2 linked regions of the Glaciimonas sp. PCH181 genome follow. The main gene of each other region encodes a partner of the protein of the gene in region 2 in a complex. Links are inferred from orthologs where the notes say so. Each region holds a gene or a part of one and is shown on either strand. Other genes may lie near its edges. The genes, in order: C7W93_RS13860 and smc.

Region 1 (13,258 bases), on a different replicon or contig from region 2:
ATGTTACGAATACAATTACCGGAAGTCTGGATCGCGTGCATCTCGACCGTGGCCAGTTCCGCCAGAATATCCGGCGATTCTTCTAGCTTGATCCAGTTGTACTGAATGTTTTGACGGGTCGTAAAATGACCGTAACCTCGATCGTATTTACGCGCGATCGTCGCAAACATACGCACTTGTGCCGATGCCAGCAGGCCGTAAGGAACCGCTACGCGCAGCATGTACGCATGACGTTGCATGTACAGGCCATTTTGCAGGCGCAAAATGCGGAATTCATCTTCAGCCAATTCGTCAGACAGGCGACGTTCTACCTGACCGCGATATTGGGCGATGCGTTCTTTGACAATTTGGTGATCGTATTGGTCGTAGCGATACATCTTTTATTCCTAATCTGGTGTGGTTTTGCAACCACGTCTCTAATATAAGTAAATATTTTAAAAAACCAATTTGATAGCCACGCTAGTAAGCGTCACTGCTAACAAGGCTCGTAAAATTTTCTCAGGTACTTTTCGTGCAGCCAAAGAGCCTAGTGTAATCCCTGGAACCGAACCGAGTAGCAGGGCGCTCAATAATGCCCAGTCTATCGATCCCAACCACCAATGCCCGGCAGCCGCAATCGCTGTCAATGGCACCGCGTAAGCGATGTCTGTACCCGCAACTTCCGCCGGAGTCAGGCGAGGATACAGCAGCACCAGCAACGTAGCGCCAACAGCACCCGCACCAATCGATGAAATCGTCACCAACGTGCCGAGAACCACGCCAGCAACAATCGTCGCAGTCGCTAATTTGGTCCCGCTGAGTTGTTTTTCTGGATGCGCATTTAGCCAGTGCTGTAGTTTACCTTTAAATAGCAAAGCAATCACGGTCAGAAATACCGAACCCGCAATCGAATAACGAATAATCTGGCCCATTTCAGGGCTGACTGTGCCGAAATGTTTGAGGGCGAGCGCAGTAATAATCGCGGCCGGTAAGGCACCCAGACATAATTTACGGACAATATCCCAGCGGATATTCCCGCTATAGCGGTGGGCAAACGTCCCCGCAACCTTGGTTGCAGACGCAAACGCCAGATCAGTGCCCACCGCAACGCTAGGATGGATGCCGAACAGCAACGTCAGCAAGGGCGTCATCAGGGAACCGCCACCAACACCGGTCAATCCGACTAGCAATCCCACGGCAAAGCCGCTCACTACATAAGATAAAGTCATATAGGCCCATACAGAACAGTCTGAATCGTAATAAACTTCTTGTTTATTCCCAACTACATAGTATTTATTTGCTTATATTCACATTTGATATATACAAACACAAAAAACGTCCATAAAAACGCCCCCAGCTGCGTTAGCCGGCCTTGTTATATGGCGACTGCCTCAGTTGGCACGCCTCGGGGCGCGCTTTTACGGACGTTTTTGAAGTGTGAGGCTTCGTTGCTCTTGCTTGCTGTACTGGCTTGCAGTATCGGGGATGTGTGTACTGCTGCGTTGTTTCGGGTGGTCTGTGTAATTTTGATAAGTAGATGTAATCGTTGTGTACTGTAGTTTATTTAAAACACGTTGGACAAAAAAGTGAAGGGCACGCATGAATCTCCATCAGTTCCGTTTTGTGCGCGAGGCGGTGCGGCAAAATTTTAATCTGACCGAGGCGGCTAAGGCGTTGTATACGTCGCAACCTGGGGTGTCGAAGGCCATTATTGAGCTTGAGGAAGAGCTTGGGGTGGATATTTTTACGCGTCACGGTAAGCGGATACGCGGCCTGACGGAGCCGGGGCGACAGGTGTTGAAGTCGGTTGAGGCCATCATGTTGGAGATCGAGGGGCTGAAGCGGATCGGGCAGGAATATGCTGCGCACGATAGCGGCAGTTTCACTATCGCTACTACGCACACGCAGGCGCGGTACTCGTTGCCTAAAGTGGTGCAGGCGTTTACGTTGAAGTTTCCGAAGGTTAGATTGTCTTTGTTGCAAGGAAATCCGCGTCAGGTGGCTGACATGGTCCGCAACGATCAGGCTGATCTGGCGTTGGCGACTGAGGCGATTGCAAATGCGGAAGGCTTAATTACGTTGCCATGTTATCAATGGGAACATATGGTTGTGGTGCCACCAGAACATCCTTTATTGCAATCCAAAGCAATTACTCTGGAAGAAATCGCGGCGTATCCGCTGATTACTTACGATAGTGCTTTTGCCGGACGCAGCAAGATCGATCATGCGTTTTCATTACGCAATCTGAAGCCGGATGTATTGCTGGAGGCGATTGATGCCGATGTCATCAAAACTTACGTTGAACTAGGGATGGGTGTTGGGATTATTGCTGGAATGGCATTTGATGCTGAGCGCGATACCGGGCTGCGGGCGATTAAGGTTGGTCATTTGTTTGGCACCAATGTCTCGCGGGCGGCAGTCAAGCAAGGGGCTTATTTGCGCAGTTATGTGTACACATTTATTGAGTTGTTAGCGCCGACGATGAATCGGAAGCTGATTGAACAAGTCATGAATGGTGAAAAAGATATGTATGAGTTGTAAAAAATGCCAACATCGCGTCTTGGGGACGCGCTGTTGGGGAGGGTGATGCAGCAGGATTAATAGCGGTTCTCGTGATAAGGGCGCTCGTAATAACCACCACGTGCCGGGACGACGATACAACCCGCTAACATGGTGCTGAGAAGCGCGCCTAACACTGCCAATTTAAGTAGCTTTTTCATGTTTTATCCTTCCTAGTTGAATTTCCAGGTAATCAGGATGCCATCGGCTTCGTCGCTCATGTGCAACGAGCGTGTGTTAATTGTAAGCGCATGTTAGACATGCGCTTAAGTGCTTTGCCGGGCTGGAAATGTAATTAGTGCGGGAGGTGTGACGAATAAAGCGACCGGGGAAACGTTGGAAATCTCGTCCGGTCGCTTAATCAGTTAGTTAGTCGTTATTCACCGACTACGGCCGGTTCAGGTTGCAGATGTAACGTTACTTTCGGCACCCGGCTAACGAGTCCGATAGCGATGACAGTCACGACCACCGCCACGCCTACGCCTGCATGTATCGATCCGATTAGCCCATCGCGCGCTGCCTCTATTAATAGCTGACCGTTGTGACCTGCATCCGCCAATTGTTTTAGAACAGTCATTTGTGTTTCATGACTGATCAGAATTTGCGGGTCGCTAAAGCTGGAGAGCCATTGTTCTGCCTTATCGCCTTCTAGCGCTTGTCGTACGCTGCCAGCGTATAGGTGATTGATAAGCGTACCGGTGATGGCGGTTCCCAGCATGCTGCCGATCATGCGCAGAGATTGCAACAACGCGGTGGCGATCCCCAGATTTTCACGGCCAGCTTCTTGTTGAATAAATACGGTCAGATTTGGCAAGATGAAGCCTAATCCTAGTCCACCCAGCAGCATGAACACGGCGATCACGCCATGCGAGGTCCAGCGATTTGATATCACGACGCCCAGGCACGACAATGCCAGCAGAATAAAGCCGATATACAACATGATCATCGGGTTTTTGATACGGGTGATAATCCGACCGTTAGAAATGCTGCCGATCATAATGCAGGCCACCAACGGGGTAATTAACAAACCGGCTTCTTGCGGTGACAAGCCAAAACCGCCCTGATACAGCAACGGCGCAAAAAACATCAATGAAAACATCGAAAAGCCGCTAAGCACCGATAGCAGGAATAGCGCCGACAATTTCGGATGGAATAATAGATCGAACGGCAGGATCGGCTGCGGCGCGTGATGTTCCCATTTCCATAGCGCAACGAACGAAGCAATACTGGCGAGCAGCAGTGCCAGCATCCCAACCGTCAAGCCATGCTTGGGGAGCATTTCGACGAACAATTGCAAGCAACCAAGCGAGGACGTAATTAGTAGCGCGCCCGGCCAGTCGAGGCGGATCTTGGCGTCAGGATCGGTATGACGCAGATGCGGCAAATACTTCCACACAAAAAATAGGGACAATAGACCGACTGGCAGATTTACAAAAAATACCCAGCGCCAGCCCCAGTATTGGGTTAAAAATCCACCGAGCGATGGACCGACGGCAGTCGCGATACCGAACGCGGTGCTCATCATGACTTGCCAGCGCAAGCGGACCCGGGCACCGGGGAATAGATCGGGGATGCAGGCAAAAGCAGTACCGACCAGCATGCCGCCCCCGATTCCCTGCGCGCCACGCCCAATGACTAGCCATAGCATGCTGTCAGCCATACCGCACAGGATTGAGGCGGCAGTGAATAAGATAATTGAGACAATGACAAATGGCTTACGACCGTAATAGTCGCCAAGTCGGCCGAAGATTGGGACGGTAATAACCGAGGTGAGGAGATAGGAAGTGGCAACCCAGGCGTATAAATCGAAGCCTTTGAGTTCGGCCACAATAGTGGGTAAAGCGGTGCCGACGATGGTGGAGTCTAGCGCTACCAGCATGATGACGAACGCCACGCCCAGCATTGCCATTAAAGATTCACGAAAAGGGAGTACTTGCTCGCTCGAGTGTGCGGCGGCAGAATGAAGAGCCATTGTGATGTAGTGATGAGGCCATTGAGCTGAGTTGCTAACAGACGCCCGAGAAGGTGATTTGCGGGCAGTTGCAGCAAATTCTTTTGTTACTCAATGGACACAGCGGAAATTATTTGTAGACTGAGAATCATACGCGGAATCTTCCCTTTTTGCAGAAGTCCTGCCTTTATCTGGTAGTTAAGTACCAATACAAATACAAATAAATGGCAAGCCTTGCCCCGTTAATCTTTGCAGATTCGCGGTCATAAAGTCATGCGCACCCTACAATAATTTATAATGCCGCCTTTGACCCCATTAAATGAACCTGCTCCCAACAAATATATCTGGTCAGACGCTGCGTCATTTACGGCGCGTATGGCGTAAATTTGGCATTTTATGGTTGGGTGCGGTATTGGTCGGTTTGGTCGCAGTGTTGTATGCGCGCCTGATTGATGCTGGTTCCGAGATTTTTCGTAGTATGCAGCAGGCCCATTTCTGGTTGCCGATTATTATTACGCCGTTGGCTGGGGTCTTGTGTGTCTGGCTGACGCGGCGCTTTTTCCCCGGTTCAGAGGGTAGCGGAATTCCGCAAGTCATCGCCACACTGGAAGAAGACACCACGCAGCGCGGTTTGTCGCTGTTGTCGCTGAAAATTCTGGCGGGGAAGATCGGGATTTCTTTTATGGCGATCCTTGGCGGTTTCACGATAGGGCGCGAAGGACCGACAGTGCAGGTCGGTGCGGCGTTGATGTTTAATTTGCGGCGGCTATATCCGCGTGCCAGCGCCGCGCTCGAACGGCGTTTGATTTTGGCTGGGGCAGCCGCAGGATTGTCAGCCGCCTTCAATACGCCATTGGCCGGGATCGTCTTTGCGATTGAAGAGTTAACCCGCAGTTTTGAGCATCGCGCCAGCGGCGTCGTTATCACCGTGATTATTTTTGCCGGTGTTGTCGCCCTTGGCCTAAATGGCAACTATACCTATTTCGGCACCATCCAGATTGCTGGCGGTCTGACTAATATGCTGGCAGTGGCGGTGGTCGTAACAGGTTTGGTGACGGGCGTTGCTGGCGGCATTTTTTGCTGGTTGCTGCTCAATACAGCGCGCTGGATACCCACTAAAGTACAAGTTCTGCGACGCGATCGGCCGGTGGTGTTCGGCGGTTTATGTGGTTTAGTAGTCGCGCTGATTGGTGTCGTAGCCGCTGGAACTACTTTTGGCAGCGGCTATTTTGAGGCTAAGAGTTTACTAGCGGGCGATCATTTACCTGTGCTGTATCCCTTTTTAAAGATGGCGTCGATGGTTGGCTCTTATCTGCCCGGCATTCCCGGCGGTATTTTTGCACCATCGCTATCGATTGGTGCTGGCTTTGGTAACTTGCTGCATCTGTTATTCGATAACACCTCGTTGCAGATGTTGATTGCGTTGGCGATGGTCGGTTATCTGGCTGCAGTAACGCAGTCGCCGATCACGGCTTTTGTAATTGTGATGGAAATGATTAACGGCCATGCATTGGTGATTTCGCTGATGGCAACTGCTTTGATTGCCAGTCGGGTATCACGTTTTTTTGCACCACCCTTATATGACGCACTGTCAGAGCGCTATCGACTGGCTTGTGCATCACAGATTGTTTTACCGGATTTAAGAAAGTCAGAAAATGGTTAAAAATGATATGGCGGAGTATTACGCCAAACGCGCCGCTTCGTATGAAGAGATTTACACCCGCCCAGAACGTCAAGATGAGTTGTTGACGCTACAAGTGCGCGTGCAAGAACTGCTGGATGGCCATGATGTGCTGGAGCTTGGCTGCGGTACAGGATTCTGGACAGAGCAGTTGGCTGCTTCGGCAAAATCCGTGACGGCCACTGATATCAATCCGGAAGTGATGAAATTGGCACAGGCGAAGGGTTTCCCGCCGGAGAAAGTGCATTTTGCTTTGGCCGATGCTTTTAATCTTCAGCTTGACCGTCCTTACACTGCGGTCTTTTTTGGTTTCTTGTGGTCGCACATTGCGCGCGAAGATCAAAACAGATTTTTGACGCACATGCGTGAAAAGTTGGGCTCGAATACATTAATGGTAATGCTGGACAATAGTTATGTTGAGGGCAGCAGCACCACTATCGCGCGCACCGATTTGAAGGGAAATACGTTTCAGCATCGGCGTTTGCCGGGCGTTCCTGACGGTGATCGTTATGAAATTTTGAAAAATTTCCCTAGCGATAGTAATTTGCGCAAGCGTCTGGCGTCGGATACGCGGGATTTGCGGATTTTGCGGATGGAGCATTATTGGTTGTTGAACTGCCGCTTGAAATAATGCTTTCAGTCGGCAGCCCTTGACGGGCATCACGCCCCAGGCTGATGGTTCAACTCTTGATTGTCAGTCGCTGCAAGGGACGGTGTGGGTGCCGGGAAGTTTGCCCATTCATTAGCAAATGACACCGTCGTAGCAGCGTCAAATTTCCCCTTGATACGTAAATTGAAAGCGCGCACTACCTCTGACTGCATTTGGGGTCTGGTGCGAAAGGCGGCGGTCAGGATCGCGCCGTGCAGATCGAAGCCATTTAAGCCGTAAATCTCGATAGGTTGCAGCAATAAACGACGCAAACGTGCGTCTTTCATCATTTCTGCGCCGGTTTCGCGCATTATCCGCAAAGCATCGTCGATGCTCGATTCCAGTGTGACGTGCAATTTCAGTGCCGCGTAAGCATATTCCCGCGAGTCATTTCTGACCGCGATGATTTGCGAGAAGGGGACACTGTGGACCGAGCCGTTGCCGTCGCGCAGACGGACCGTGCGGATCGACAGATGTTCTACCGTGCCCGCGTGACCGTTACCGACATCAACCCAGTCGCCGACGGACATCGAGTCTTCGATCAGGATAAAGATCCCTGTGATCACGTCTTTCACCAGCGATTGCGAGCCAAAGCCGATAGCTAGCCCGACTACGCCAGCGGATGCCAGAAGCGGCGTGACGTTAATCCCTATATTGGCTAGCGTGGTGATAACGGTGACGGTCAGGATGACTAGCAGCGAGGCATTGCGCAATAACGGCAAGATAGTGCGCATACGGGTGCTGGGACTGCGCCCGTAACGGCCGCTGCGGGTAGGGCTGATGGCTTCCTGAATCGCAGTATCCAGCAATATCCAGGCTAACCACGCTAGCGCCAGTGTCAATCCAATCTTGCCCACGGCGGCTAAAATCAAGCGGCCGATCAGGGTCGCGTTGGCGAAATCCAGTAATGAGTGCCCCCATATCCGCGTCAACAACTCAAAAAATCCTATCCACATCACGATTTGCAGCAGGCTGAAAATAGCTGCTTTCAGGCGCAAGATGTAGGGGGATTGACGGCGTAAAGACGTGCGTTTCTTGCCGCGACCGATGCGCTGTAATACCGTACCGACAAAAAACATGCCGACTAATAGCGCAGCACTGCTCAATGCATGATCAAGCGCTGCCGTGCTGCTGGCGGGGCCGACTAACGTTGCAAGGCTGACGCCGCCAGCCAGCAGCAAGATCGGGTATTGCCATAGCGACGCGATAATCTCCAGCGTTTCCATACGGGCCCGATGGGCGGTGCGTACTTCCAGCGAACGATTGCGGATCAAGTGCGCGATCGGGCGTCTGAAGCGCAACGCGAAGACGACGCACAAGATGGCGGCGATCAGGTTGGCAGAGGTGGCGACCAGCGCTGACAAAGCGCCGCCGATGATGGGATATAGCTTGGGATTATTGATCGCATCGCCGAGCCAGCCAGCAAAACCAATCAGATACAACAATTTCCAGGCACGCCGCCGCAAAATATGGATCGCCACGCTACGATGTCCGCTGTAAGAGAGCGAAAAAATGATGGCACACACGGCTCGGAATACCTTTGCACCAATCATGGTGTAAAGCAGCACAGTAGCAAGGGCGCGGCCCAACGACGGTTGTAAGCTCAGTACGACGGCGATTTCCACCAGCAGCGCTAGTACCGATGGCACGATATGACGCAAGATGTAGATCGATAATTCTTTTAGATTTGGATCGGTGGAGAGCTCTTCCTCCACACCAAAATGTTGGCGCACCCGCTTGCCCACGTACTTCAAAGTCAACGCAACCAGCGCGAACAAGGCCAACATCTCGATGAAATGTATCAACATCGACGATGGTGGTTCATCGGTATGTCGTGACAAGAGGGTGGAAAATTCCTGCTCGGCCCGAGCGAATTGCTGCAACCAATATTTTTGCGGGGCGACGACCTGATCGTAATGCGACTGCACCGCGTCGAGGCTATCGGCAATTAAGCCGATTAGTCCCTTTTGTGCTGGCTGCGGCGTTTTACTTTGTTGTTCCGCCTGTTGCAAGGCGACGACTAATGCGTTAGCGGCAGGATTTGCCTGTAATGTTTTGGCTAAGGCGCTGCTCAGCGTTGATGGGGGATTCGATGCATTTGCGGAACTGGCGGAGGCGCTAGCGCTATCGGTAGCAGACCATGCCGGAAGGGCGCCAAATAGGCTGAATAAGAAGCAAGCGATGAGCAACCGCTGCACAATAGATCGCAGTTTGGTTGGCACAAAGGATCGGGCCAGCGCGCCAAAGCGGAGTGAACTCATGGTGGCATCGCAAAAGTCTTAAAGTAGTGATGTTACCGCAGCTGCCACAGATGCAGACTGCCGATATCGGTATTCGTTTGGCAATGTGGCAAACTGTGCTTCTCCTGATCATTTTTGTTCCTTTCACTGATGAAGCACATGAAAAATCCTTCTACCCGTCTCTTTTTTAATCGCTATAACAACATTATTTTTCTTCCTCTCGTACTCCTCGCGGGATCAGCGCAGGCGCAGATAAAAATTGGGGTAGATATTGCGATGACCGGCGCTGCTGCCGCGATAGGCGCACCCACCAAAAACGCCATTCTGCTGTGGCCGAAACAGATCGCAGGGCAACAGGTCGAGTACATCATTCTGGATGATGGCTCCGACCCGACCAATGCCGTGCGCAATGCCCACAAACTGATCAGCGAAGATAAAGTCGACATTATTGTCGGCCCCAACACTACGCCTAATGCATTGGCGTTACTGGATGTGATTGCCGAGGGCGAAACGCCGATGGTGGCATTGGCGGCGTCGGCATCGATCATTGCGCCACCGGATGCGAAGCGTGCATGGGCTTTCAAAATGCCACAAAACGACTCGCATATGGCGACGATATTGACGCAACATATGGCGGACAATCAAGTGAAGACGGTCGCCTTTATCGGTTTTGCCGACGCGTATGGCGATAGCTGGTGGCGTGAGTTTTCACGGTTGGCCGAGCTGCGCAAGATAAAGGTGGTTGCCAGCGAGCGCTATAACCGCAACGACACCAGCGTCATCGGGCAAACTTTAAAAATCATGTCGGCGCAACCTGATGCCGTGCTGATCGCCGCTTCTGCCACGCCCGCAGTATTGCCCCAGAGAACGTTGGTTGAACGTGGTTATAAAGGCCGGATTTATCAGACCCATGGGATTGCTACACGTGATTTTCTGAAGGTCGGTGGCAAGGATGTTGAGGGTACTTTTTTCCCAACCGGCCCAGCGGTGGTTGCCCGACAATTGCCGGATAGCAATCCGATCAAGAAGACCGCGATGGAATTCACACGGCGCTATGAAGCAGCGTATGGCCCCGATACGATGACGCAGTTTGCTGCCGATGCGTGGGGTGCGTATATGTTGATTGCCAACGCCGTGCCGAAAGCATTGACCGTCGCCAAGCCGGGGACCAAGCAATTTCGGGCAGCGTTACGCGATGCGCTGGAGCAGACGCACAATTTGACCGTTCCGCAAGGCGTCATCAATATGAACCCTAACGATCACGTTGGTCTGGATCAGCGTTCCCGGGTAATGGGGCGGATTATTGGGAATAAATTTACTTATGCGTATGGCGGCTAAGATCGGATGAGTCCGATTGCGCAGCTCTTGCGTTGTTAAAGCGTGGGAATTGGGTGAATACCGGGGAGTCAGTCGGGGATTTGCTGCGGGCCGCTAGGATGGCTAAAACAGCCACATTTTTTAAAAATGTGGCTGTTTTCGTTATTGGATTCAATGCGATAACAAAGAAACTGAGCCAAGAAACTTGGCAAAAAAACTTAAATTTCCAAATTATCGATTAAACGTGTGATGCCGAGTTTGGCGGCGGCGAGAACGACTAATTCCTCGCCTTGCACCAATTCAGCTTCCGTCACCATTTGCAGATTGCTGCGCTTGCGAATCGAGATGTAATCTGGCTGCCAGCCGTTTGTACGGAGTTGCGCCATCGCCTCTTGTTCAAGCGCGGCGATATTTCTCTGGCCGTTGCGGACTTCTTCAGCAACCTGCGTCAAGGTCCGGTACAACCTCGGCGCTTCCGCACGTTCTTCTGGCGATAAATACATATTGCGCGAAGAGAGGGCTAAACCATCGTCGGCCCTAAAAGTCTCTGCGGCGATGATATCGGTCGGCAGCGCAAACTGTTTCGCCATATTCCGAATGATCATCAATTGTTGATAATCTTTCTTACCGAAGACGGCGACGCGTGGCTGAACGCAGGAAAACAACTTCATGACTACCGTAGTGACGCCGGTAAAAAATCCTGGCCGAAACTCACCTTCAAGGGTATTACCAAGATCATCCGGTGGGCGGATGCGGAATTCTTGCGGCTCTGGGTAGAGGTCTTTTTCGGTCGGTGCAAAGAGGACGTAAACGCCTTCTTTTTCTAATTTCTCAACGTCTGCGGCAAAAGTACGCGGATATTTGTCGAAATCTTCATTCGGACCGAATTGCAAGCGATTCACAAAAATCGATGCCACTACCGGGTCGCCATGACGTTTGGCTAGTCGCATCAGCGATAGATGGCCTTCATGCAAGTTGCCCATGGTCGGCACGAACGCGGTGCGCAATTGACCGCGCATTTGATCGCGTAGTTCTTCGATGGAGGAAATGATTTTCATGGAGAGATCAGTGGTAAGTATTCGATATCAGGAGTGCGAGGGCAGCGGCGCAATCGTTCGCTACGCGCTGGCAAAATCAGCATCGGCTAAGCAAGTTTGCCTACATGCCGGGATTGCGATGATGTTTAAGGGAATTATCAAGATGGCGAATAAGCCAGGCGCACATAAATAGGCGCAAAAGGCTCAGCCTGCGTGATTTCGATCAGCGTTTCTTTGGCCAGTTCCAGTAAAGCGATGAAATTGACGACCAATACCGGCACGCCGCGGGCAGGGTCAAATAACTCTGCGAACTCGACAAATCTGGCCGATTGCAAACGTCGCAAAATCCCGGTCATGTGTTCGCGCACGGATAATTCTTCGCGGCTGATGATGTGATGTTGCGTCAGTTTGGCGCGTTTGATCACGTCAGCCCAAGCCGATTGCAGATCGATCACGTCTACTTCGGGCCAGCGCGTGACGATACTTTGTTCGATATAAATTTGGGTGCGGACAAAATCGCGGCCCAATTGCGGGATTTCGTTGATTTCTCTGGCCGCCAATTTCATTTGCTCGTATTCCAGCAAACGGCGCACCAATTCTGCACGCGGATCTTCGGCCTCTTCGCTATCGGTCTTTCTAGAAGGTAACAACATCCGCGATTTGATCTCAATCAGCATGGCTGCCATCAGCAAATATTCGGCAGCTAACTCTAGATTGGTAATGCGGATTTGGTCGACGTATTCCAGATATTGCAGTGTGACCTGCGCCATCGGGATATCCAGAATATTGAAGTTTTGCTTGCGAATTAGGTATAGCAAGAGGTCGAGCGGGCCCTCAAATGCTTCGAGAAAAATTTCCAGCGCATCCGGCGGAATATACAAATCCGTCGGCATGCGGAACAGCGGTTCGCCATACAGACGTGCAAAAGCGACACCGTCGACGACGTTCGGTGTCGAATCGGCCTGTCCTGCAACGGCAATTTGGGCAGCGTCGGAGAGATTTTGCGTCATAGTCTGCTGGCAACTAACCTATGGTGCAGGGAAACCGATGGATTTTAGTGCTCGTTTTGATAGACGTAAGGCTGTTGGTCAACCCGTGAATTCTTGGTGCGGAGTTGGCTATCGAGATCAATCGGGGATTTGTCCCACAAAAGTGCCCGGCCATCCAGCTGCGATTGCTCTAGTGCAGGATTCTTTTCTTTCAGTTCGTTGATGAACTGGGTAATCTCGGATTGATAGCCGACAAATTGCTTAGAAAACTTCATGGTGGTGATCCTATTTGATAACGCCGCTGATGGTGGCGCTATTTTATGTCATTTCTCATAGCACCGAGCCGTTTGTTGCTGCGGTGCGGAATTCGCCGGGCTAGGCCCGGCGAACGGTGATGTGATGCTATGTGATGGTTATCGAATGCGCATGCCCGGCGTAGCGCCCGGCCATGGATTAAGGATGTAAATGCCCGGATTGGCTTTCTCATCCGCAGCCGACGCCGCCAATACCATGCCTTCTGAAATACCGAATTTCATCTTGCGCGGTGCCAGATTGGCAACCATGACGGTCATTTTTCCGACTAATTCTTCTGGTTTATAGACTGATTTGATCCCGGAAAAGACATTCCGCAAGCGACCTTCACCTACATCCAGCGTCAAACGTAGTAATTTATCCGAGCCTTCAACGTGTTCGCAATTGACGATAGTGGCGATCCGCAAATCGACTTTAGCAAAATCGTCGATGCTGATTTGTGGTGCCAGTTCTTCGATGGCCGAGTCGGCTACCTCTGCATCCGTTGTTTCCAGCAAGGGCGCGTCAGTTTTCAACTCAGGGGCATCGAATAAAGCGTCCAGCA
Region 2 (17,090 bases):
TTCGGCGCGCTCAGCGGTTCGCGGAATTCAAAAGAAAACTCGGCAGCCGCACGTAACGGAGCCAGTTCTTCCATCTTTGCCAGTGCTTTCATCCGGCTTTGGGCCTGACGTGCTTTGCTGGCCTGCGCTTTAAAGCGGCTAATAAAGGATTCCAGATGTGCCCGTTGACGGGTTTGTTTTTCTAGTGCTCCGGCAGCCAGAATCATTTGCGCAGCGCGTTGGCGTTCAAATGACGAGTAATTACCCGTATAACGTTTCAGCTTGCGCTCGTCGATATGTACGATGACATTGACGACGCCGTCCAGGAAGTCGCGATCATGCGAAATAATGATAAGGGTGCCGGTATAGCGCTTGAGCCAGTCTTCCAGCCAGATAATTGCGTCCAGATCCAAATGGTTGGTTGGCTCATCCAGCAGCAGCAAATCGGAAGGGCACATCAAAGCCTGGGCCAGATTCAAACGCATTCGCCAACCACCAGAAAAACTGGCGACGGGTTCTTGCATCTGGGCCATCGAGAAGCCAAGACCGGTAAGCAATTGCTCACCGCGTGAGCGCACGGTATAGGCGTCGGCATCGGCCAGTGCGCTGTATAACTCGCCAATTAGTGTGCCATTAGCGGCGCTTTCTGGTTCGCTTTCCAGAAAAGCTAATTCTTCTTCGAGACGGCGCAGTGTGACATCGCCATCAATTGCGTATTCCAGCGCTGGACGGTCGAGGGCAGGGGTTTCCTGCGCGACATAGGCCATGCGCCATTTAGTCGGGAAGTCGATTTCGCCTGCATCGGCGTGCAGTTCGCCGCGCAATAGTCCGAATAGACTGGATTTACCCGCGCCGTTAGCGCCGATCAGACCGATTTTGTCGCCAGGATTGAGCGTGATATCGACTTTGTCGAGCAGCGGCTTGATGCCGCGCATCATTGAAACTTGTTGAAAACGTATCATGAAATGTGTTTTGAAATGCGTTGGGGGAAGCAAAATTGCATGTTTTCTGCTGAAAACAGATTAAACCGTTATTACGGAAATGCCAGTCAATCGATGCATCAAACCGTGATCAGCGGTATTAAATCATCAGCAGAGTAGCCATTAGTCTGGGTATTTTCGGCCGACAAAGCAATTTCAGCGCTGGTTAATTGCACTTTTAGCGCAACTTCAGCGCAATGCCCTAAAAAAGAAAGCGCCTATGATAAGGCGCTTTCTATTAAATTGCCAAAATTAAGGCTGAATGGTGTTGTTATGGGAGTTGATCGGCAGTGAGTAAAAACACCATATCATCGCCAGCACTGGTCGATACCCAGGTCATTTCGAGATCCGGGAAGGCGGCTTCAGCAAAAGCGCGCTCGTTACCGATTTCGACAATCAAGACACCATTTTTGGTTAAACGCTGTTTAGCACCAGCCACGATTGTACGCACTAAGTCCATACCATCTTCGCCACCGGCCAAAGCAATTTGCGGTTCGGCCAGATATTCCTTAGGTAGTTTGTCCATCGATCCGGAATTAACATACGGTGGATTGGTGACGATCAGGTCATATTTCTTGTCGGGGACATTGGTGTACAGATCGGACTCAATCAACGTGATGCGATCTTGCAAGTCGTAGTCGTCAACGTTGCGACGCGCCACTGCCAGTGCATCGGCGGAGATATCGGCGGTGTCAACATGGGCATTGCCAAAAGCATCGGCCAACATAATCGGCAAGCACCCGGAACCTGTGCAAAGTTCCAGAATGTTGGCGACTTTGGCTGGGTTTTGTACCCATGGCGAGAAAAATTCTGGAATCAATTCGGCGATAAAAGAACGGGGCACGATCACCCGTTCATCGACATAAAACCGGTATTCTCCTAGCCAGGCTTCTTGCGTGATGTAAGCGGCAGGGACGCGTCCGACGCTGCGTCTTTCGATCACGTTTAGTACGGCAGAAACTTCATGCGGCAACAAGCGCGCATCAAAAAACGGTTCAATTTTATCCAGTGGCAGTTTTAAAGTGTGCAGGATCAGATAGGCAGCTTCGTCGAGCGCATTGCTGCTGCCGTGGCCAAAAAATAAGCCTTCGGTGTTAAAACGCGTAACGGCAAAGCGCAGTAAGTCGCGGATGGTATGGAAAGTGTTGTTCATGATGGGCTGCATGGGTGCAGTGAGTGTTGTTACAGGAATCGGGGCTTGCTGCTGACGATTGAGCGGCTTTGGAATTCGATCAATTGATCAACGCTGATGTTGCAGATCAATTGGTCGAATCGCATAAAAATACGCAAAAGTGCCAAATTATTTGCTAGTTGACTCAGATTGAGTCGTCAGCAAATTTTCTAGCGTGCGACGGTAAATGTTTTTCAGCGGGTCAATGAAACGTACTTCAATGTGCTCGTCGATTTTGTGAATACTGCCATTCGGCGGTCCAAATTCGATGACTTGCGGGCATATTTGCGCGATAAAGCGTCCGTCCGACGTGCCGCCGGTGGTCGATAATTCAGTGTCGATGCCGGTTTCTGTTTTGATTGCTGCTGCCAGCGCGGTGCTCAACGTGCCGCGTGGTGTCAAAAATGGCCTGCCGCCTATCGTCCAGGCTAGTTTGTAATCCAGCGCATGTTTATCCAGAATCGCATGCACACGTTGCTGCAAGGATTCGACAGTGCTAGCCGTTGAAAAGCGGAAGTTGAAGTCGATCACCACTTCGCCCGGAATCACGTTTGACGCGCCAGTGCCGCCGTGAATGTTCGACATTTGCCAGGATGTCGGTAAGTAGTATTCATTTGCCTCGTCCCACTTTTCCGCTGCCAGTTCGGTCAGTGCCGGTACTGCCAGATGAATCGGATTTTTGGCGAGGTGCGGATAGGCGATATGTCCTTGCACGCCTTTCACAATCAACTTTCCCGACATGGTGCCGCGACGACCGTTTTTAATCATATCGCCGAGTTCGCCGCTCGAAGTCGGTTCACCGACGATGCAATAATCCAGTTGGACACCGCGTGCTTTTAACTTCTCGCAGACGACGACTGTGCCGTCGGTTGCAGGGCCTTCTTCATCGCTGGTAATCAAAAATGCGATAGATCCCGCGTGATCCGGATGGGCGAGCGTAAATTCTTCAACAGCCACCACCATCGCGGCAATCGAGGTTTTCATATCGGCAGCACCGCGACCGTAGAGCTTGCCATCGCGATAACTAGGCAAAAAAGGATCCGATTGCCAGTCTTCACGTGGGCCGGTTGGCACTACATCGGTATGGCCGGCAAACACCAGCAGCGGTTGTGCTGTGCCTTTGCGTGCCCACAAATTGGTGACATCACCGGACTGAATCGTTTCGCACACAAAGCCGAGCGGCGAGAGCAGTTCGATCAGGCGATCCTGGCAACCTTTATCCTGGGGCGTAACGGACGAGAGGGAAATCAGTTCTTCAGTGAGTGCGAGGGTTTTGCTGACGGCGTTGTTTGACATAATTATTGATTAAAAATCTGTTGATAAAGCGCGTCGGAAAATCCAACATAAGTGTTCTTGCCTGTAAATAGCACAGGCCGTTTGATGACGGAAGGCAGTTCCATCATCAATGGCATCGCGCTGACGCCGTCAGTAATGCTAGCGCGCCGCTGCTCAGTCAGATTACGCCAAATGGTGCCCTTGCGGTTCACCAGCACATCCCAGGCAATATCGGCAAGCCAGGTATTGATTAATTCAGGCGTGACACCGTCTTTTTTGAAATTATGGAATGTGTAAGCGATTTCCTGGTCTTCAAGCCACGTGCGGGCTTTTTTGACTGTGTCGCAGTTGGGAATGCCGTAAAGAGTAATTGCCATGCTAGATTGAATTCTTTGGTTATTGATTACAGGATGGTGTAAGCGAAAGCGCGTTGGCGTAGCTTAACGCAAGATTGTGCAGTGAAAAATGAGTGTTAAGTGTAAACGACAACGACTTACAAATTCAGCGTGAATTCAGTGTAGCTAACCGGCGCAATTTTTTCTGGCTCCGGTTCCGTGGCTTTTTGCGTCATCGGTGTGTGATTATTGATCAGCCAATACAGATTAGTCGGCGAATCTGCCTGAGAGAGCGCTTCGTCCTGAGTGATGACGCCATCCTCGATCAACTTCATCAGCGCCTGTTCAAACGTCTGCGAACCTGGTGCCATACTTTTTTCCATCGCATCTTTGATGTGACTGATTTTTCCTTCTTCCATCAACTCAGAGATATGACGGGTATTCAGCATAATTTCAACCGCTGGCGTACGTTTGTCGTCGGTTGTGTTGACCAATCGTTGCGAAACGATGGCGGTTAATGTGGATGCCAGATCTTCCAGCAGCGTCGAACGATTTTCTAAAGGGAAAAAGCTAATTACACGATTTAATGCGCGGTAACTATTGTTGGCGTGCAGGGTCGAGACGACCAAATGCCCTGACTGAGCATAGGCGAGTGCTGCAGACATTGTTTCTTTGTCGCGGATTTCGCCTATCAATATGCAGTCGGGCGCTTGTCGCAGCGCATTTTTCAGGGCGATGTCGAGATTTTCTGTGTCTGTGCCAAGTTCACGCTGATTGACGATGGAGAGTTCGTTCTTGAATAAGAATTCAATCGGGTCTTCCAGCGTCAGAATATGTCCTGCTTGCGTTTTGTTGCGATGGTTCAGCATCGAGGCAATCGTGGTCGATTTACCAGATCCGCAAGCGCCGACTATCAATAACAAACCGCGTTTGCGGGTAATTAGTTCGGTTAAGACCGACGGCAAGCCTAAATCTTCAAAAGGTGGAATATCGAAAGGGATGTAGCGAATGACGGCTGAAATACTATTGCGTTGTTTGAATGCTGATAACCGAAAACTACCGACGCCACTGATGGACAAGCCCATGTTTAGCTCTCTGTCGCGCTCTAGCGCTAACAAACGAGAGTCGGGGATAACTTCTTCCAGCAGCACCTGGATAGTTGTTTTATCCATTTTTTGCTGATTAATCGGGACTAAATCGCCCTTTATCTTCAGATGAATAGCAGAGTTAGTGGTCAGGAACATGTCCGATGCACCCTTTTCCTGCATGAGGCGAAACAAGCGATCCATTGCCATGACGGCTCCTAAAAAGGGTAGTTGACCTACACAACATACTGCTAAATCTTCTGCACCGTGCAGGTCACGCACCTGGGTGCAATATGCGATTCTTTTTATTTGCACCAATTAATGCCAGGCAATGCGCATTAGTGCAAAGGTAAAAGACGGCAAAGCCACCGCTCGTGTGGCCCCGCCGATGTTGTTTCTTAGGCGTCGCGCAGCAATTCGTTGATGCCGGTTTTAGCACGTGTTTTAGCATCGACACGCTTCACGATAACGGCACAGTACAAGCTATATTTGCCATCAGGAGATGGCAAGTTACCAGAAACTACGACCGAACCGGACGGAATACGGCCATAGGTGACTTCCCCGGTGGCGCGATCATAAATTTTGGTCGATTGGCCGATGTATACGCCCATCGAAATGACCGAGTTTTCTTCGACGATGACGCCTTCTACGATTTCTGAACGCGCGCCGATGAAGCAGTTGTCTTCAATGATCGTAGGGTTGGCTTGCATTGGCTCTAATACGCCGCCGATACCCACGCCGCCGGACAAATGGACGTTCTTGCCGATTTGCGCGCAGGAACCGACCGTCGCCCATGCATCAACCATTGTGCCTTCATCGACATACGCGCCGATGTTGACAAAAGAAGGCATCAGAACGACGTTTTTGCCGATGAAACTACCGTGACGTGCGACCGCTGGCGGGACTACGCGAAAGCCGCCTTTAGCGAAATCGTCGGCAGTGTAATTGGCGAATTTGGTAGGTACTTTGTCATAGAACTGCATGTTTGCGCCAGCAGGCATCGGCAAATTGTCTTCCAGGCGGAACGACAGCAGAACGGCTTTTTTGATCCATTGGTTGACTACCCAGTCGCCATCGATTTTTTGGGCAACGCGTAGCGTGCCATCATTTAATTCGGCGATGACTTTAGCGACAGCTTCGCGCAAGTCGGACGGCGCGGTTTTCGGGGAAAATTCGGTGCGTTGTTCCCAGGCTTGATCGATAAATTGTTCTAGAGATTGCGTCATGATTGGTCGCTTAAAAAGTTAAAAAACAGGTTATTGCACATTATTGCACCATTTATTCGGTGCCGATTCTCAGAGTCCGCGTACAAACTGCACTATTCGTTGCGCAGCTTCCAGACATTCATCCACTTCGGCGACCAGCGCCATTCGAATGCGTTGCTGCCCTGGATTAGTGCCGTGAGCGTCGCGTGCCAGATAGCTGCCCGGCAATACGGTGACATTATATTCGGCATACAGGCGCTTGGCGAAATCCACATCCGAGATGGTTGTGAGTTTATCGACTTTAGCCCAGAGGTAAAACCCTGCGTCGGGTAGCGCAACGTCAAGGACTTCTTGAAGCAGCGGTGTGACTTGCTGAAATTTAGTGATGTATTTGGCACGATTTTCGGCAACGTGGGTTTCATCGTTCCAGGCAGCAATAGATGCGGACTGAATAGACGGGCTCATCGCGGCACCGTGATAGGTGCGATACAGCAAAAATTTCTTCAAAATAGCGGCATCGCCGGCGACGAAGCCTGAGCGCATACCCGGTACGTTTGAGCGCTTGGATAAGCTTGAGAACGTAATCAGGCGCGGGTAGCCTTCGCGTCCCAGAGCATGGGCCGCTTCGAGACTGCCGAGTGGTGCTTCGGGTTTGAAGTAGATTTCAGAATAGCATTCATCGGCGGCGATCACAAAACCATAGCGATCCGATAAGGCGAATAACTCTTTCCAGTCGTTCAGTGTCAGCACTGCGCCGGTAGGATTGCCCGGTGAGCATAAATACAATAACTTGACCCGCGCCCAGACGTCTTCCGGCACGCTGCTGTAATCCGGCAAAAAATTGCGGGCCGGGTCTGAATTGACGAAATACGGCTGCGCGCCGGATAAATAGGCCGCGCCTTCGTAGATTTGATAAAACGGGTTTGGACACATCACCAGCGCATCGTGCTCAGATGGATCAACCACCGTTTGCGCCAGCGCGAACAACGCTTCACGCGAGCCGTTGACTGGCAGAATTTGGGTGGCGGGATTAAACGCCGGCAAGTTATAGCGGCGTTCCAGCCATCCTGCGATGGCCTTACGCAGCGTCTCGGTGCCGACAGTGCTTGGATAAGTTGCGAGGCCATCGAGATTGTCGGCTAAGGCCTGGCGGATAAACGTCGGCGTTGGATGTTTGGGTTCGCCTATGCCCAGACTGATCGGTTTATAAGCCGGATTCGGTGTGACATCGGAAAAAAGTGCCTTCAGCTTTTCGAAAGGATACGTTTGCAACCGGTCTAGTAGTGGATTCACGTGGGTATAAATAGAGTAATAGGTCGAGTAAAAAGTCGAGTACAGCGCTGCTAAGGACTGCATAAAAGCCGCGGAGGAAAAGAAGTCGCAGGCTAAAAAGCGCAGTTTGCATTATATACAGAAGTAATTGCAGAAGTGCTGCAGCAGAGTGTGAGGCGTGCTGGGGAGTTTATTACGCTTGTTAAGCCGATCTCTATCGGCAATTTGTGCTGTTGAATGTGGGCATCTTTGCGATACTGCTCACTTTGCAGAACGCCAATATTGCCAATTGGTAACTTTTTGGTGTCAACGGAAGTGACGCTGAATGTTATGATACCGGCCTCTCGCGAGGTTTTTTCTCGTTTTCCATTAATTTTGCGTACGGCGGGGCTGTTTTTCGCCGACCTTGATAAGAATAGTCGATAACGTGCGTTTAACTTCCATTAAATTGTCGGGATTCAAATCTTTCGTTGACCCAACCAATTTTCAGGTCCCAGGCCAGTTAGTTGGCGTGGTTGGGCCTAATGGTTGCGGCAAATCCAATATTATTGACGCTGTGCGCTGGGTGCTGGGCGAGTCTAAGGCATCTGAGTTGCGCGGCGAGTCGATGCAGGACGTTATTTTTAATGGCTCCTCGCATCGCAAGCCCGCTGGCCGGTCATCGGTTGAGCTGGTGTTCGATAACGCCATGGGAAAAGCCGGCGGTCAATGGGGTCAATACGCTGAAATTGCCGTTAAGCGCACGCTGACCCGCGATGGTACTTCTACCTATTACATCAACAATCAGTCGGTAAGACGACGCGATATCCAAGATATTTTCATGGGCACCGGCCTTGGTCCGCGCGCTTACGCGATTATCGGGCAAGGGATGATTTCGCGCATTATTGAAGCGCGCCCTGAAGAATTGCGGATTTTTCTGGAAGAGGCCGCAGGCGTATCCAAATACAAGGAACGTCGCCGCGAGACTGAAAACCGGTTGAACGACACCCGCGATAATCTGCTGCGCGTCGAGGATATCCTGCGCGAGTTAAATAGCAATCTGGAAAAGCTGCAAGCGCAAGCCGCTGTTGCGCATAAATTTCATGCGTTGCAGGGCGATCAGGAAGAGAAGCAGAAATTGTTATGGCTGTTACGCAAGAACGAAGCGAAGGCCGAGCAAGAAAAGTATTTCCGTGAAATCGAAAAAGCGCAGACCGATCTGGAAGAGCAGACCGCTAAATTGCGTCATGTCGAGACCGAACTTGAACATATGCGGCAGTCGCATTATGCTGCTGGCGACCGCATGCATCAGGCGCAGGGTCATCTATATCAGACCAACTCTGAAATCGGTAGTCTGGAAGCGCAAATCAAGTTTGTCATCGAGTCGCGCAATCGTCTGCAATCGCAACTGAATTCGTTGACCGCGCAACGCGATCAATGGCAACGGCAGGGTACGCAGCATCAGGACGATCTTTCGGAAGCAGAAATCCATCTGGAAGAGTTGGCGGCCCGTGTCGAGCAGTCGCAAGTTAGCGCCCAGCAACACAGCGATCATGTCCCGGCGTTAGAGCAATCATGGCGGGAAGCACAGCTTAAAAGTACCGAATCTCGCGCCAAAATCATGCAATTCCAGCAGCAGATCGAATTGGAATCCACGCATCAGCGCAATGCCTCGAATATCCTGAACGGCTTGACCGTGCGTCGCGAGCGTTTATCCCAAGAAAAAAACGGCTTGAATTTGCCGGATACCACGCATCTTACCAATCTGAAATACCAACTCGAAGAAAAGCAGGCCGGGTTGGAAGAGGTTGGAATGCAGCTGGAAGAGGCACAAGAGCAGCAACCGCGTCTGGAAGAAGAACGCCGCGCCGCGCAGCAGCAAGTAAATACTGAAACGGCAAACAACGCCCAGCTGGAAGCACGCTTGAGCGCGCTGAAACAGTTACAAGAAAGTGTGCAGAGTCAGGGCAAAGTACAACCGTGGCTGCAAAAGCATGAACTGGCCGAGTTGCCGCGCCTGTGGCAAAAGCTGCACATAGATCAGGGCTGGGAAACCGCGCTGGAATCGGTGTTGCGTGAGCGAACTTCAGCGCTGGAAATGTCGAATCTGGAGTGGGCCAAGGGTTTCTTCAATGATGCACCGCCGGGCAAGTTGGCATTATTTACGCCGAGCGGCATCGCTGTAGAGAGCAATGTAAGCGTTCCGGTGGGCTTCAAGCCTTTCCTCAATTTAATGCAGCTCAATGATCCGGGTTTGCGTGCGTTGATGCAGGATTGGTTGCACAACGTGTTTGTGGCCGAGGACACCGTGACTGCATTCGCCGAGCGTGCCAAGTTGCCGGTCGGTGCCTGTTTTGTGACACGGCAAGGGCATGTTATCAGCAAAACCAGCGTGCGCTTTTATGCTTCCGATTCGGAGCAGGACGGCATGCTGGCGCGTCAGCAAGAGATCGAAAATATCACCAAACAACTGCGCGCACAGCAAATGTTGGCCGATGAGGCGCGTTCGCGCTCCGTGCGTGCGGATGCCGGGTTGACGCATGCAACGCAGCGTTTGCAAGAGCTGCGTCAACGGCATACCGGCCTGACGCAAGCAGTCCATGGCTTGCAGATCGATGTGATGAAGTTATCCGAGCTGCAAGAGCGCTTTAACCAGCGTAGTTCGCAAATCGCTGCCGATCTGGCCGAAATTGCCGCGCAGGAAAGTGAGCAGCAACAGGTCAAGATGGAGTCGGAAGCAAAGTTCGAGCAGCTTGACGCAGAATTGGGCGAGCTACAAGAACGGCACGAAGATGGACAAACCGATTATCTGAATAAAGAACAGCAACTGAACGATGCCCGTCAACGTTTGCGCGAACTGGAGCGTAGCGCGCAAGAAACCGAATACGCGGAAAAGTCGCATCGCAACAAGATCGAAGAACTCAAACGCAGCATCGCCACCGCGCTGGAACAGGCCGCGCAATTGTTTGCCAACATGCAACAGGGCCATCTTGAGTTAGAGAGTCTGGACGATCAGGCCGCGCAAACCGGCTTGCAAGACTTGCTCGATAAACGTACCGATCAAGAACGTGCGCTGGCAGATGCCCGCCATGAGTTGGATCAGGTATCGCAGAATTTGCGTCAGCATGAAGATATGCGTACGCAGTCTGAACGCAGCTTGCAGCCACAGCGCGACCGCATTATGGAACTACAGTTAAAAGAGCAGGCTGCACGTCTGAATCAGGAGCAATACGCGCAGCAACTGGTCGAGTTTGGTGCCGATGAGGTGGCGTTAAGCGAGAAGTTGCACGAAGATATGCGACCGTCCTATTTGCAAGGCGAAGTGACGCGCTTGACCAATGCGATCGCGGCGTTGGGTGCGGTTAATCTGGCGGCGCTGGATGAGTTGGCGCAAGCTTCAGAGCGCAAAAATTTCCTCGATGCGCAAAATGCCGACTTGACCGAGGCGATCAATACGCTGCAAGACGCTATTCACAAAATCGATAAAGAAACCCGCGAGTTGTTGCAGGATACGTTTGATCGGGTAAACGGGCATTTCGCCGAATTGTTCCCGATTTTGTTCGGTGGCGGGCAGGCGAGGCTGATCATGACCGGCGACGAAATTCTGGATTCTGGCGTGCAAGTTATGGCGCAACCGCCAGGCAAGAAGAATGCAACGATCCATTTATTATCGGGTGGTGAAAAAGCGCTGACGGCGACCGCGTTGGTGTTCTCGATGTTCCAGTTAAATCCCGCACCGTTTTGCTTGCTGGACGAAGTTGATGCGCCGCTGGACGATGCTAATACCGAGCGGTTTTGCAACATGGTTAAGCGGATGTCGGAGAACACTCAGTTTCTGTTTATCTCGCATAACAAAATTGCGATGGAGATGGCAAATCAACTGATCGGTGTGACCATGCAGGAGCAGGGCGTGTCGCGGATCGTGGCGGTGGATATGGAGTCAGCCAGAAGTTTTGCGGCAGCTGCGTAATCCCAGCTTACGCAGCGCTTTGGCGGTGCGTGAGCGCGTAAGATGGCTTTCTATTAATTGGCTTTTTTGATAATTTTTTGGGAACGCCAATCTATTTCCTGTGTCCTAAGAAGGCGTTTTGACAATGGATGCATCGGTGAGCCGCTGTAATCCCGCGTTTTCAACTAAAAATTACTAAAATTTTTTCAATAACATTAGGCGTTATTCTTACAATTATTGATAATGACGCATTGGTAACAATGCAGTCTTTAAGACATATTGCATTAGATAAAAGATTCGGCTGGATGAGGGGTATTTCTGAGCGGCAGTATTTGCACCATAATTTGCGCGCTATACGCTATTAGATATTCTTTATTTATCTGCTTACTGGGTGCGTTTTTAGAACATTTTTTATACCGCTCATTGCATTATTTTTTGCACATTTTCTGCGGCTAACTCACAAACTACTTGCTTGCTACCTATGTTGTTATTAACAAGTTTACTAACATTTAACCGGAAGAATTCTCTACCGCGAATCGCGGTTCGGGCAGCGGGCAATGCGCACGAGTAGTCCCCATTTCAATTCTTATTTTTTGCGGATATCCAAACACCGAAGTGTTTGCGCTATGTTCGCTATCGAGGCCTTAGTAGTATGACCGATCTACAAACTAGTCTGTTCGCCATTGGCGGCGCAATTATTGTTGGCGTCGTCTCCTATAATAAGTGGCAAGAATACAAAGCCAAAAAGAGCGTTGAACGGGCTTTTTCGACATCGCACGATGACGTTTTGATGGCTCCGCCGTCAGAATCTTCTGAACGCGCAGACCGCGCTGAACGTCCTGAGCGGCATGAGCCTGTGTTGTTTGAGCCGGAAAGCGTCTCGGACTCAGTTGCCACTGAGGATATGCCGCTGGACAACGTTGATCTGACTGCCGAACAATTGGCAACCGAGCCGCAAGGCCAGACGGTCGTACCGTCGACCGCAGCGGAGACCGCTGCACAGGCAGCTGCGGCACCGGTGGTGAGTATCCCGCCACAAATCGAATTACCCGTAGATGGCTTGATAGATTGCGTGATTCCTTTAACGCTGGAAGCAGCGGTGCGCGGCGATAAAGTGCTGCCGGTTTTACAAAATTTACGTTACGTCGGTAACAAGCCGGTGAATTTTATTGGTGAAGATAGCCACGGTGAATGGGAGCCGATTGCCCATGGCGGTATTTATAAATCGCTGATGGCTGGCGTTCAGATGGCGAATCGCAGCAATCCTCTGAATGAGATTGAATATTCTGAGTTGGTGATTAGCCTGCGTCAGATTTGCGATGATCTGGGCGCGGAACCGGATATCCCGGATATGACTGAAGTTATGCAAGGTGCGCGTGCTCTGCACCAGTTTGTGATCGAACATGATGCACAACTAGGTGTGAATATTCAGTCGAAAGGCGCACCTTGGGCAATCAATACACTGATGTCGGCATTGGCGCGGCAGGGTTTCGATGCCCGTCCTGAAGGGCGTTTGATTATGTCAGATGGCGATGGCGGCGTGCTGTTTTCTCTGTCGACTAACGCTGGCGCGACTAGCGAAACCACTGGGCGTTTGACGCTATTGCTGGATGTTCCGCGTGTTTCGCAAGCGCGTGATGGCTACGGTGCGATGGTTGCCTGCGCGCGCGCGCTGGCGTCACGACTGGGTGGTGTAGTGGTCGATGACAGTAATCAGCCGCTGGCGGATGCACAACTGGCAGAGATAGCAGGTCAGGTTGATGCGTTCTATCTGGATATGGATGGCGCCGAAATTTCTGCCGGCTCAACGCGTGCTTTGCGATTGTTCAGTTGAGTTGAGTTGACTGTTTCATAAAAGTAGTTCAAGTCAATTAACACACGTTAAGTCCGTTATTAAGTCTGCTAATAAGCGCGTCTCTGCGCTTCTTCACTAAATTACACAAGTTATGCAACCAAGTTTATTCGATGGTGGCGGCAGCGGGAATGCTCCCGATGCCGCCGATTGGCGTGTGCGCGCAGCGTGGCTGATTGCGGAATTAAATCGCCACAATTATGCGTATTACGCGCTCGATAATCCGTCCATTCCGGATGCGGACTATGATCGCCTGTTTGGCGAACTCCAGACGCTGGAGCAATTGCATCCAGAATTAAATACGCCGGATTCGCCTACCCAGCGCGTTGGTACTGCGCCGCTGCCCCAATTTGACCAGATCACGCACTCAATCCCGATGTTGTCGCTAGGTAATGGCTTTGGCGATGCCGACATTGTTGAATTTGACCGGCGCGTCAGAGATGGGCTTGATACCCATACGGAAACCGAGATCGACTACGCGGTTGAACTGAAGTTTGACGGACTGGCGATCAATTTGCGTTATGAGGATGGCGTCCTGGTGCAGGCTGCCACCCGTGGCGATGGCAGTACCGGGGAAAACGTTACTAGCAACATTCGGACGATACGGGCGATTCCGCTACGCTTGCATAGCGATAACCCCCCTAAAGTCTTGGATGTTCGCGGCGAAGTATTGATGTTCAAAGCCGATTTTGCGCGCCTCAATGAACGTCAACGCAGTGCTGAACTGAAAGAGTTCGCCAATCCCCGCAACGCTGCCGCCGGTAGTTTACGCCAGCTTGATTCACGGATTACCGCACAACGCACGTTGCGGTTTTTTGCTTATGGCATCGGCATCCTTGATGGCGCAGAAATGCCGCCGTCGCATTCTGCATTGCTTGACTGGTACAAGACGCTTGGCCTGCCTGTCTGCAAAGAGCGGGCGGTAGTCAAAGGCGCGCAAGGTATGTTGGGGTTTTTCGGAGAAGTTGGCACAAAGCGCGGCAAGTTGCCGTATGAAATCGATGGCGTAGTCTATAAAGTCAATCGTTTGCAGCAGCAACAAATGCTGGGATTTGTATCGCGTGCGCCGCGCTTTGCGTTGGCACATAAATTCCCCGCCGAAGAGGCGACGACGCAGGTGCTTGATATTGAGGTGCAAGTTGGCCGCACTGGGGCGATAACCCCGGTCGCAAGGCTGGCACCGGTATTTGTTGGCGGCGCGACGGTAACTAACGCGACGTTGCACAATGAGGATGAAGTTCGGCGCAAGGATATTCAGATCGGCGATACCGTCATAGTGCGCCGTGCCGGTGATGTTATTCCTGAGGTGGTGTCGTACGTAGCCGAACGTCGTTCCGCGACAGCGCAACCGTTCGTGATGCCGACTCTGTGCCCTATTTGCGGCTCGGAGATTGTCCGGCTGGAAGACGAAGCGATAGCGCGTTGCTCCGGCGGTTGGGTTAAATGCCCGGCGCAACGGAAGGGCGGTTTGCAACATTTTGCCTCGCGTCGCGCCATGGATGTCGAGGGTCTGGGCGATCAATTAATTGACCAGTTGGTTGATCGCGGGATCATTACTACTGCGGCCGATTTATATAAACTTGGTATTGTGAAACTGGCTGCGCTTGACCGAATGGCGGATAAATCGGCACAAAACGTTGTTGCCGCGCTGGAAAAGTCTAAATCGACAACGTTAGGCCGGTTCATTTATGCGTTGGGTATTCGCCATGTTGGAGAGGCTACCGCCAAGGAGTTGGCAAGTCATTTCGGCGATATCGATGCGGTAATACAAGCTTCTGAAGAGCAATTATTAGAGGTCGCCGACATTGGTCCCGTAGTGGCGAAGTCGATTTTGGCGTTCTTCAGTGATCAGTTAAATGTCGAACTGGTTGAACAGTTGCGCGCCGCCGGCGTATATTGGGCTGCGAACTTGCCAGCGGAAACCAAGTCCAAGTTCTTGTCAGGTAAAACATTTGTCCTGACAGGAACTCTGCCTACGCTCAGCCGAGATGAAGCTGCAGCACTAATTGAGGCTGCCGGTGGTAAGGTAGCTGGTTCAGTATCGAAGAAAACAAGTTACGTTGTCGCTGGTGCCGAGGCAGGTAGTAAATTGACCAAAGCGGAAGAATTAAATGTCAGTATTCTTGATGAAGACGGACTCCGAACTCTTTTAGAAAGCGATCATGACAAAAATTAGAAAAGCAGTATTTCCAGTAGCTGGCTTGGGTAGCCGATTTTTGCCAGCAACGAAAGCCCAACCAAAAGAAATGCTTCCGATTGTCGATAAACCGTTGATTCAATACGCGGTCGAAGAAGCGGTTGCCGCCGGTATTACCGATATGGTGTTTATCACCGGCCGGAATAAACGGGCAATTGAAGATCATTTTGATACTGTTTTTGAACTTGAAAGTGAGCTTGAAGCGGCCGGTAAGATCAGGTTGCTGGATCTGGTTCGGAATGTTATCCCCAGTTACGTTAATTGTATTTTTATTCGTCAATCCGCCCCATTAGGCCTTGGTCATGCAGTGCTGTGCGCGCGTCCCGTCGTTGGTAATGAGCCGTTTGCTGTCTTGCTGGCAGATGATTTTATGGATGTCGAAGAGGGCCAAAAAGCAGTATTGGCGCAAATGACGGATGTATTTGAGCAAGAAGGCAGTAGCGTTTTGGCGGTGCAGGATGTGCCCCGTGCTGAGACCAAACAATACGGTATCGTCAGCATTGATGCTTACAAGGCCAATTTGGAGCGCGTAAATAGCATCGTTGAAAAGCCGCTCCCAGAAAATGCTCCTTCTACGTTGGCAGTCGTTGGTCGTTACGTATTGACTAACGGTATATTTGATTGCCTAGAAGGAATAGGCAAGGGCGCAGGCGGCGAAATTCAACTCACCGATGGCATCGCTGCGCTGATGGAAAAAGAAAAGGTTCTGGCGTATCGCTATGAGGGTCAGCGCTACGATTGCGGTTCCAAACTCGGCTATTTGAAAGCAACCTTGGCGATGGGCCTAAAGCATCCGGAAACCGGCCCTGAATTTACCAAATATCTGCAACAATTCCAATAATACTTTTTTAAACCGTAGCAACGGCGTTATAACTTCTGGCTGTCTTGGCGATCTTTTACGTAACTTCGAAGTAATTTTTACGTTTGCACTGCCTTCATCGGCAGGGTTGCCAAGTGCGGTGCCGAACCGTTTTGCGTAAGTTCTAATACTAAATGTGACGATTGATTCTATGAGTGTGCGTGAAATTCTAAAAATGGGTGATCCACGTCTGTTGTTGAAGGCAGAGCCAGTCACCGATTTCGATACCCCGGAACTGGCAGCATTGATCGCTGACATGTTTGATACGATGCATGCCGCAAATGGTGCGGGTTTGGCGGCACCGCAGATCGGCGTTAATTTGCGGGTGGTAATTTTTGGTTTTAAAAATAACCTGCGTTATCCTGATGCAGAACCGGTACCTGAAACTGTCTTGATCAATCCTGTTTTGACGCCACTTTCGGATATCACGGAAGACGGCTGGGAAGGCTGTTTGTCAGTGCCCGGGATGCGAGGCGTGGTGCCGCGCTGGGAGAAATTACATTACGAAGGCGTCGATCAGCATGGCGTAGCGATTAGCCGCGCAGTTGATGAGTTCCATGCGCGCGTGGTGCAGCACGAATGCGATCATTTGGATGGGATTTTATATCCAATGCGGATCAAGGATTTTTCACGATTTGGATTTACTTCGGTATTGTTTCCGGAGTTGGATCCTAACGACGACGATTAATAAATCGTCAGGCCAAATAAAAAGCGGGATAGCCATACAAGGCTGTCCCGCTTTTTTATCTTCTGGCTTATAAGCAGCAAAGTGGCGTATTTAGCCTTCGGCAATTCGTTTAGCAATATGTTCCAACGCTTCCTCAACCTGATCGACTAAAATCAGGCATAAATCGCCTTCTTTTAAGGTCGATAAAGCAGTATCGATTGCAACGAATTCGCCATCAATTTCTTGACTGGCTTTGGTGCGGCGCGCATTTTTTAAACCGTCCCG

The links.
Region 1: the proteins of smc (region 2) and C7W93_RS13860 are in contact, whole or in part, in a crystal structure (PDB 3ZGX), measured with the Bacillus subtilis proteins. The link is inferred for Glaciimonas sp. PCH181 from one-to-one orthologs.

The regions. Positions count from the first base shown.
Region 1 is NZ_PYFP01000002.1:176,752-190,009, reverse strand. What follows is about bases 10,498-13,258. They hold C7W93_RS13860 (ScpA family protein), read right to left. Parts: upstream 12,424-13,258; coding sequence 11,572-12,423; downstream 10,498-11,571. Other genes in these bases: metG (methionine--tRNA ligase), read right to left, coding at 12,816-13,258; C7W93_RS13855 (DUF3460 family protein), read right to left, coding at 12,468-12,677; panC (pantoate--beta-alanine ligase), read right to left, coding at 10,595-11,434. In the rest of the region: C7W93_RS13905 (nitrite/sulfite reductase), read right to left, coding at 1-377; C7W93_RS13900 (sulfite exporter TauE/SafE family protein), read right to left, coding at 435-1,208; C7W93_RS13895 (CysB family HTH-type transcriptional regulator), read left to right, coding at 1,579-2,520; C7W93_RS25275 (hypothetical protein), read right to left, coding at 2,577-2,699; C7W93_RS13890 (MFS transporter), read right to left, coding at 2,915-4,510; C7W93_RS13885 (chloride channel protein), read left to right, coding at 4,809-6,152; C7W93_RS13880 (class I SAM-dependent methyltransferase), read left to right, coding at 6,145-6,801; C7W93_RS13875 (mechanosensitive ion channel family protein), read right to left, coding at 6,831-9,080; C7W93_RS13870 (ABC transporter substrate-binding protein), read left to right, coding at 9,219-10,397. UniProt on the Bacillus subtilis protein: Participates in chromosomal partition during cell division. May act via the formation of a condensin-like complex containing Smc and ScpB that pull DNA away from mid-cell into both cell halves.
Region 2 is NZ_PYFP01000001.1:1,303,337-1,320,426, reverse strand. Bases 7,342-11,451 are described here. They hold smc (chromosome segregation protein SMC), read left to right. Parts: upstream 7,342-7,729; coding sequence 7,730-11,251; downstream 11,252-11,451. Also shown: C7W93_RS05940 (ATP-binding cassette domain-containing protein), read right to left, coding at 1-914; prmB (50S ribosomal protein L3 N(5)-glutamine methyltransferase), read right to left, coding at 1,231-2,112; dapE (succinyl-diaminopimelate desuccinylase), read right to left, coding at 2,260-3,426; C7W93_RS05925 (ArsC family reductase), read right to left, coding at 3,429-3,782; C7W93_RS05920 (PilT/PilU family type 4a pilus ATPase), read right to left, coding at 3,899-5,035; dapD (2,3,4,5-tetrahydropyridine-2,6-dicarboxylate N-succinyltransferase), read right to left, coding at 5,224-6,051; dapC (succinyldiaminopimelate transaminase), read right to left, coding at 6,121-7,323; C7W93_RS05900 (cell division protein ZipA C-terminal FtsZ-binding domain-containing protein), read left to right, coding at 11,883-13,064; NAD-dependent DNA ligase LigA, read left to right, coding at 13,177-15,258; UTP--glucose-1-phosphate uridylyltransferase GalU, read left to right, coding at 15,245-16,120; def (peptide deformylase), read left to right, coding at 16,290-16,826; cphA (cyanophycin synthetase), read right to left, coding at 16,917-17,090. UniProt on the Bacillus subtilis protein: Required for chromosome condensation and partitioning.